One region of the Streptomyces sp. NPDC039465 genome, then DNA from elsewhere that is predicted to be linked to it. Evidence: riboswitches for the same ligand, from Rfam matches in the RefSeq annotation. Region 1 holds a riboswitch; the other holds the start of a gene.
What was found. A riboswitch is a leader RNA that binds a small molecule or an ion and turns the genes downstream of it on or off. The one in region 1 is predicted to bind S-adenosylmethionine.
Positions count from the first base shown of each region.

Region 2: linked by a shared signal. The riboswitch ahead of ACZ7LT_RS01860 (aminotransferase class V-fold PLP-dependent enzyme) and the one ahead of thrC (threonine synthase) in region 1 are both predicted to bind S-adenosylmethionine.

Region 1 is NZ_JBVKAP010000007.1:487,965-492,141, reverse strand. It holds gene ACZ7LT_RS25070 (alpha,alpha-trehalose-phosphate synthase (UDP-forming)) at 1-237, opposite strand, end outside; gene ACZ7LT_RS25065 (glucosyl-3-phosphoglycerate synthase) at 479-1,447, opposite strand; SAM riboswitch class I at 1,566-1,719, shown strand; gene thrC (threonine synthase) at 1,704-3,020, shown strand; gene ACZ7LT_RS25055 (MoaD/ThiS family protein) at 3,017-3,295, shown strand; gene ACZ7LT_RS25050 (cold-shock protein) at 3,695-3,898, shown strand.
Region 2 is NZ_JBVKAP010000001.1:393,444-397,620, forward strand. It holds gene ACZ7LT_RS01850 (rhomboid family intramembrane serine protease) at 1-603, shown strand, start outside; gene ACZ7LT_RS01855 (Lrp/AsnC family transcriptional regulator) at 600-881, shown strand; gene ACZ7LT_RS01860 (aminotransferase class V-fold PLP-dependent enzyme) at 894-2,294, opposite strand; SAM riboswitch class IV at 2,491-2,608, opposite strand; gene trpD (anthranilate phosphoribosyltransferase) at 2,683-3,747, opposite strand; gene qcrB (cytochrome bc1 complex cytochrome b subunit) at 3,872-4,177, opposite strand, start outside.

The DNA.
Region 1 (4,177 bases):
GTCGATGCCCAGCATTCGGACACCCGGCTCGGACACCCCGCGCCGGACCGCCTCCCGGTCCCCCTCGCCGAGCGCCGCGCACACCCACACGCTGTCCTCGGCCGAGACTGCGCTCAGGCCGGAGACGAGACCGCCTCCGCCCCGGCGCGCTTCGAGGGTGCCGTCGTCGTGCGGCACATACGAGACCGGGCCGCGGTTGGACGCGACGAGTACCTGGGCGATGCGCTCTGAGGCCATGGAACCGAACCTAGCCCGCTCGGGAAACGCTCAAACGTACGCATGACCGGAACCGGTCGGCTTGACCAGGTCCGGTGCCACTCCTCAATCGTGCCGCCGCGTCCGGAGCGCCGCCAGAGCGACCACCCCGATCGCCGCCAGGGTCAGCACGACCCCGCCCAGCAGCCACAGCGCCTCGACACTCCAACCCGTATCCATACCCATGCCAAGAAATGTAGGCAAAACGCATGATCGTTACGGGTTACGCCACGCTGCGACGCCGATACTCCGCGATCTCGATCATCGGAGGCCGCTCCTGCGTGTCCACCTCGTACGTCCGCGGGACGAAACCGTCCTCGCCCCGCTCGAACTGCGTCAGCCGCGGCCGCACCAGATGCCCCCGCGACAGCCGCAGCTGCGCCGTGCGGTAGATCGCCGCCGCCATCCGCCCCAGCGCCTGCCCGCCCTGGTGCCGGTGCTTGCGCACCCCCACATCCACCTGCGCCAACGCGTCCAGCCCCACCGTGTGCAACGCGTCCACCAGCAGACCCAGCTCCACCCCGTACCCCACCGGGAACGGCAGCCGCTCAAGCAGCGAGCGCCGCGCCGCGTACTCCCCGCCCAGCGGCTGCACGAAGCCGGCCAGCTGCGGCCAGTGCAGATTGAGCAGCGGCCGGGCCACCAGCTCGGTCACCCGCCCGCCCTGACCAGGGGTCTTGCCGGAGGCGAGCCCATCGAATTCAGTACCGAGCGGACGGTCGTACATCGCCTTCACGAAGTCCACGTCCGGGTCGGTGAGCAGCGGGCCCACGATCCCCGAGACGAAGTCCGCCGAGAAATCCCTGAGATCCGCGTCCACGAAACAGACGACGTCCCCGCTGGTCGCCATCAGCGACCGCCACAGCACCTCGCCCTTGCCCGGCACGGCGGGTATGCGGGGGAGTATCGCGTCACGCGCCACCACCCGCGCCCCGGCGGCCGCCGCGACCTCGGCCGTACGGTCCGTGGAGCCCGAGTCGACCACCACCAGCTCGTCCACGAGCGGCACGGCCGGCGACATCAGCTCACGCCGGATCACGGCCACGATGTCCCCGACCGTCGCCTCCTCGTTCAGCGCAGGCAGGACGACACTGACCGTCGTGGCGCGCTTCGCCGCCAGGATCCGGTCGAGCGGACGGTCGGCCACCGACCAGGACCGCCGACCGAGCCAGCGCTCCACCTCTTCCAGCAACGTGATCTCCATCTCGCGGATCGGACGACCGTCTCAGCCGCCCGGGGGTTCGGTTACAGTCTTGAACAACGCGGACGGCCGTCGCATGTCGGGGTCCCCGCGCCACACAACCGAATACCGCTCATCCAGAGGGGCAGAGGGAAACGGCCCGTTGAAGCCCCGGCAACCCTCCAGTCGGTCTCGTCGCGCGACACAACGCGCCAGCGAGGCTCCCGGCTAGGGAAGGTGCCAAATCCGTCTCACGACGACGTTCGTCATGAGAAAGATGAGGAGAAAGGGCCTCGCCTCCATGGCTGTACAGACTGTTTCCGCCACCCAGACCGTCGATCTCGGTCCCGCTTCCGGCCTCTCCTGTCGGGAATGCGGCGAGCAGTTCCCACTCGGTCCCATCTTCGCCTGCGAGCTGTGTTTCGGCCCGCTCGAAGTCTCCTACGCCCTCCCCCTCGGCGACCCCGAAGGCCTCCGCAAGCGCATCGAGGCCGGTCCCGACAACATCTGGCGCTACGCCCCCCTGCTGCCCGTCCCCGCCGACGTCGCGCAGAAGCCGAACCTGAACCCCGGCTGGACCAAGCTCGTCCAGGCCGACAACCTCGCCCGCGAACTGGGCATCGAGCCGGGCAAGCTCTTCGTCAAGGACGACTCCGGCAACCCCACGCACTCCTTCAAGGACCGCGTCGTCGCCCAGGCCCTCGAGGCCGCCCGCGCCTTCGGCTTCACCACCCTCTCCTGCTCCTCCACCGGCAACCTCGCCGGCGCGGTCGGCGCCGCCGCCGCCCGGGCCGGCTTCCGCTCCTGCGTGTTCATCCCGCACGACCTGGAGCAGGGCAAGGTCGTCATGGCCGCCGTCTACGGCGGCGAGCTCGTCGGCATCGAGGGCAACTACGACGACGTGAACCGCTTCTGCTCCGAGCTCATCGGCGACCCGGCCGGCGAGGGCTGGGGCTTCGTCAACGTCAACCTGCGCCCGTACTACGGCGAGGGCTCCAAGACGCTCGCGTACGAGATCTGCGAGCAGCTCGGCTGGCGGCTCCCGGACCAGATCGTCATCCCGATCGCCTCCGGCTCCCAGCTCACCAAGATCGACAAGGGGCTCCAGGAGCTCATCAAGCTGGGCCTGGTCGAGGACAAGCCGTACAAGATCTTCGGCGCCCAGGCGGAGGGCTGCTCGCCGGTGTCGGTCGCCTTCAAGGCCGGCCACGACGTCGTACGGCCCCAGAAGCCGGACACCATCGCCAAGTCCCTGGCGATCGGCAACCCGGCGGACGGCCCGTACGTCCTGGACATCTGCCGCCGCACGGGCGGCGCCGTCGAGGACGTGACCGACGAGCAGATCGTGGCCGCGATCAAGCTGCTGGCCCGCACCGAAGGCATCTTCACCGAGACCGCGGGCGGCACCACCCTCGGCGTCGCGCAGAAGCTGATCGAGTCCGGGGCCATCGACCCGTCCCTGACCACGGTGGTCGTCAACACGGGTGACGGCCTCAAGACCCTCGACGCGGTGGCCCCGACGACGGGTATGACCGCTGTCATCCGCCCCAACCTGGACTCTTTCCGAGAGGCTGGCCTCGCATGAGCGTCAACGTCCGCATCCCCACCATCCTCCGTACGTACACCGGCGGCCAGGCCGAGGTCCCGGCCGAGGGCGCGACCCTGGCCGAGGTCATCGCGGACCTGGAGAAGAACCACACCGGCATCGCCGCCCGCGTCCTCGACGACCAGGGCAAGCTGCGCCGCTTCGTGAACGTGTACGTCAACGACGACGACGTCCGCTTCGAGCAGGGCCTTGAGACCGCGACGCCGGACGGCGCCGGCGTGTCGATCATCCCCGCGGTCGCCGGCGGCTGCTGAACGACCCGATTTACGGAATTGCCCCCTCCACCGGAAGTGGAGGGGGCAATTCTGCATGGTTGAACGCGGTAGAGTTGGGGAAGTCCCCTCCGCTGCTTGTGCCAGCCGCATATGAGAATGCGCTCGCACGCGATAAGAAGCAGCCAAAGTGTTCGATCGTTCTGCGCCATATGCGCCCTTTGCCTGGCCCGACTTGCCCCGTAAGTCAGTGAATTCTCCTGAATTCGCCGTTCGGCCACGCTCAGATTTCTCGTCCGATTGACCTGTTGCAGACGGCAGTTGGGCAGATACATTCAGCCGCGGTCGACGCGTTCGAGCCCACTCCTGTCGGTGGGCGAGGTCTGACCCGGGTCCGCGAAGTGCGGTCCTGCGCAAGGGCCAGTAATAGGGGAGTTAGGCATGGCTCAGGGCACCGTCAAGTGGTTCAACGCGGAGAAGGGGTACGGCTTCATCGCGGTCGACGGTGGTGCGGATGTTTTCGTCCACTACAGCGCGATCCAGATGGACGGGTACCGCACCCTTGAAGAGGGTCAGCGAGTCGAGTTCGAGATCTCGCAGGGCCAGAAGGGTCCGCAGGCTGACATGGTCAAGCTCGCCGTCTGAGCGCGGCGCGATTCGGCCACGGCACACTCACGCCGAGGGGCTCGTATCCCGGGGGACACCCAGGGGGGTACGGGCCCCTCGCGCGTTCCCGGACGCCCGACGGGAACACGCCCGCGGCCCCTCCCGATCCTTGGTAGGCGCTTGCACTCTCCTATGCCGAGTGCTAATCATTGGCGTTAGCACTCTGAAGGTGAGAGTGCTACCGAGGGACCGGGTCGGTGAGGTCCGCACGCCGCGTGGGGCAAGGAACCACAGGCACGCAGACCGTCCGTCGCGGGC
Region 2 (4,177 bases), on a different contig from region 1:
TACGGCACCGGGGACGAGCTGCTGGCCGCGCAGGACGCGTACTTCCGGCGCTGGGGCGTGCTCCCGGCCGAGCTCATGGGCGGCCAGCAGGACGCCCTGCCGACCCCGTTCACCGCGCTGTTCGTGCACGGCAACTGGCTGCATCTGCTCGGCAACATGCTCTTTCTCTACGTCTTCGGCGCGATGGCCGAGGAGCGGCTCGGGGCCGTGCAGTTCGCCCTCTTCTACGTGGTCTGCGGCTATCTGGCCCTGCTGGTGTACGCGGCGGTGCACGCCCACTCCGAGCAGACCCTGGTGGGGGCGTCCGGGGCGATCTCGGCGGTGCTCGGCGCGTTCCTGTATCTCTTCCCCCGGGCCCGGGTGACCAGCCTCTATCCGTTCCTGCTCTTCCTGCCGCTGCGTTTCCCCGCCTGGATCGTGCTGGTCTTCTGGTTCGTCCTCCAGTGGCTGGCGGCCCGCAGCGCGGGGCCCGGGCCGGGGGTGGCGTATCTGGCGCACCTGGTGGGGTTCGGGGCCGGGTTCCTCTACGCCTGGGGGCGCTACCACCGGCGGGCTAGAGTGAAGGTCCCAGCCGCGGCGACCGAGGGAGAAAGCCAGCCGTGATCACCGCGATCGTGCTCATCAAGACCAGCGTGGACCGCATCCCCGAGATCGCCGAGTCCATCGCGGCGCTGGACAGCGTCAGCGAGGTGTTCTCCGTCACCGGTACGTACGACCTGATCGCCATGGTGCGGGTGGCCCGCCATGACGATCTGGCCGACGTCATCCCGGGCATGATCAGCAAGATCCCGGGCGTGGAGGCCACGGACACGCATGTGGCGTTCCGCACCTACTCCCAGCACGACCTGGAGGCGGCGTTCGCGATCGGCCTGGAGTCCTGAGCCGTCGCGGCGTCAGCCCCGGTCGGGCACGCAACGCCCTTCCTCCGTACGGTACTTCCACTGAGCGCCGTCCCGGACGAGCTCCTTGACCGCCCGGACGAACCGCTCCACGTGCTCGTCCGGGGTGCCCGCGCCGAAACTGACCCGGATGGCGTTGAGCGACTTCTCGCCGGGCGCGGCCTCGGGCGCACCGCACTCGCCCTGGGTCTGCGGGTCGCTGCCGAGCAGGGTGCGGACCAGCGGGTGGGCGCAGAAGAGGCCGTCGCGGACGCCGATGCCGTACTCGGCCGAGAGCGCGGCGGCGAAGTGCGAGCTGTTCCAGCCCTCGACGACGAACGAGATGACACCGACGCGCGGGGCTTCGTCGCCGAAGAGCGAGAGGACCTTGACCTCGGGGACCTCGGCGAGGCCCTCCCTGACCGTCGCGATCAGGTGCTGCTCGCGCGCCACGAGGGTGTCGAAACCGGCCTCGGTCAGCGCCTTGCAGGCGGAGGCGATGGCGTACACACCGATGACGTTCGGCGAACCGGCCTCGTGCCGGGCCGCGGTGGTGTGCCACTCCACGTCCACACCACCGTCGGCCCGGCGGGCGACCTTGCGGGAGGCGCCGCCGCCCGCGAGGTACGGCTCGGCGTCCTGGAGCCAGTCGGCGCGTCCGGCGAGGACGCCGGAGCCGAACGGCGCGTACAGCTTGTGCCCCGAGAAGGCGACCCAGTCGACGTCCAACTCCCGTACGGAGACAGGGTGGTGGGGCGCCAGCTGGGCGGCGTCGAGGACGATCCGGGCGCCGTGGGCGTGCGCGGCCTGGGCGAGCTCCTTCACCGGCCACAGTTCACCGGTGACATTGCTCGCTCCGGTGACGCAGACCAGCGCGGGGCCGTAGGGGTCCCGGTCGGCGAGCGCCTGCTCCAGCGTCCGCACGGCCTCGCCCGGGGTGCGGGGCGCGTTCAGGTACGTCACCCGGGCGTCCTTCCACGGCAGCAGCGAGGCGTGGTGCTCGGTCTCGAAGACGAAGACCTCGCAACCGGCGGGAATGATCCGGGCGAGCAGGTTCAGCGAGTCGGTGGTCGAGCGGGTGAAGACGACCTGGTCGCCGGGGCGGCAGTCGAGGAACTCGGCGACGGTGGCGCGGCTGTTCTCGAAGAGGTCGGTGGAGAGCTGGGAGAGGTACCCGGCGCCGCGGTGCACGCTGCCGTAGTACGGGGCGTAGGCGGCGACGTCGTCCCACACCCGCTGGAGGGCCGGGGCGCTGGCGGCGTAGTCGAGCGCGGCGTAGGTGACCTCGCCGCCGGTGACCAGCGGGACGGTGACGTCGCTGCCGAGTACGGGCAGCGGGGCGGCGCAGCAGGGGTCGGCGGAGTCGGTGGCGGCGGAGTCAGCGGTGGCGGCAGCGGTGTTCGGGTACGCGGACATGGCGGTATCTCCCGGCAGACGATGGGCAGCGAAGGGCCCGCAGGGCAGCGCGAAGTGGGGTGCCACATACGGGTGTTGCCTCAACACACGGAAAGGCCGTGTGGAGGGTGGGGAAACGGGGCCGACGGGCCCTAGCGCATTCGCTTGCTCACGAGACTGCTCCCTTGAGGACCAAGGACCCCAGGGTTTTCGCAGGGGTCCGCGCTTGCCGTGGACCTTGCTGTCCACGGCCTGGTCTTCACCCGGGGCACCCCGCCACGGACGGAGGGTTGCCGGACAGCCAGCCGGGGCCTTAATGGCTGTCACTCATGACCTGAAGAGAACGTATGCCACGTGATCGCCGACGCGCAACCCCGTTCCGGATGGCGGAACGGGGCCGCGCGCGAGGCTACGCGTTGCTGGCCGTCACCCAGCGCTCCAGCGCCCGGCGGGCCGCCCCTGAGTCGATGGACTCGGCCGCCTTCGCCATTGCGGCCCTGATCTGCGCCACGAGCGGCTCGTCCGTCGGCTCCAAAGCGACCAGCGCCGCAGCCGAGTTGAGCAGGACCGCGTCCCGCACGGGCCCGGTCTCGCCCGCGAGCAGCCGGCGGGCCACATCGGCGTTGTAGGAGGCGTCGGCGCCGCGCAGCGCCTCGACGGGGACCAGGTCGATGCCGACGTCCCGCGGGTCGAACGCCTCCTCGCGGACGCTGCCGTCCCGGACCACCCATACGTGTGAGGTGGCGGTGGTCGTCAGCTCGTCGAGGCCGTCGTCGCCGCGGAAGACCAGTGCGGAGGAGCCGCGCTCGGCGAGGACCCCGGCGAGGATCGGCGCCATCCGGGCGTCGGCGACACCGGTGGCCTGGGCCTTGACCCGGGCGGGGTTGGTGAGCGGCCCGAGGAAGTTGAAGGTGGTGCGGATGCCGAGTTCCTTGCGGGCCGCGGCGACATGGCGGAGCGCGGGATGGAAGGTCACCGCGAAGCAGAAGGTGACGCCGGCCTCCTCGGCGACCTCGGCGACCCGCTTGGGGGTGAGCCGGAGGTTGACGCCGAGCTTCTCCAGGACGTCGGAGGCGCCGCTCGCGCTGGACGCGGCGCGGTTGCCGTGCTTGACGACCTTGGCGCCCGTGCCGGCGACGACGATCGCCGACATGGTGGAGATGTTGACGGTCTTGGCGCCGTCGCCGCCGGTGCCGACGATGTCCACCGAGGGGCCGGGGACCTCGATGAGGTTGGCGTGCGCGTACATGGTCCGTACGAGACCGGAGATCTCCTCGACGGTCTCACCCTTGGCCCGCAGGGCCACCGCGAACCCGGCGATCTGGGCGTTGGTGGCCTCGCCCCGCAGGATCCGGTCCATCGCCCAGGCGGTGTCCTCGGCACTCAGGTCGTGCCCGGTCAGCAGACCGTCCAGGACGGAGGGCCAGGAGCGGCCCGCCGCGATGTCGCCTCCAGCGGGGTTCACAGCGCTCATGGTCGCTCCTGGTTCGTCGGTGCGGAGAAAGTGTGACTCCCACCCTATCGAGCCCCGGGGACGGCAAAGAGCCCCGTCCAGCGAGTGGACGGGGCTCCTGCCGTGGCGACCTCAGGTAAAGGGATCAGTGGTGGCCGTGGCCCTCGGTGATCTCCTTGTACTCCTCGGCGGTGGGCTTGGCGATCTGGCTGCCTTCGCCGTAGTAGCTCTTGTTGAGCTTGACCCGGAGCTTCTCGGTGCGGGAGATCTTGCGCTCCACACCGTTCTCGTCGACGGCCGGCGGCAGCTCGGCGGGCTCGTACTGCTCGTGAGCCGTGAGCTTGTACCGGTCGCCCGCGCTGAGCGGCTCATGGACCTCGACGAACTCACCGTGCGGCAGCCGCTTGATGATGCCGGACTCGCGTCCGTGCAGCACCTTGTCGTGGTCGCG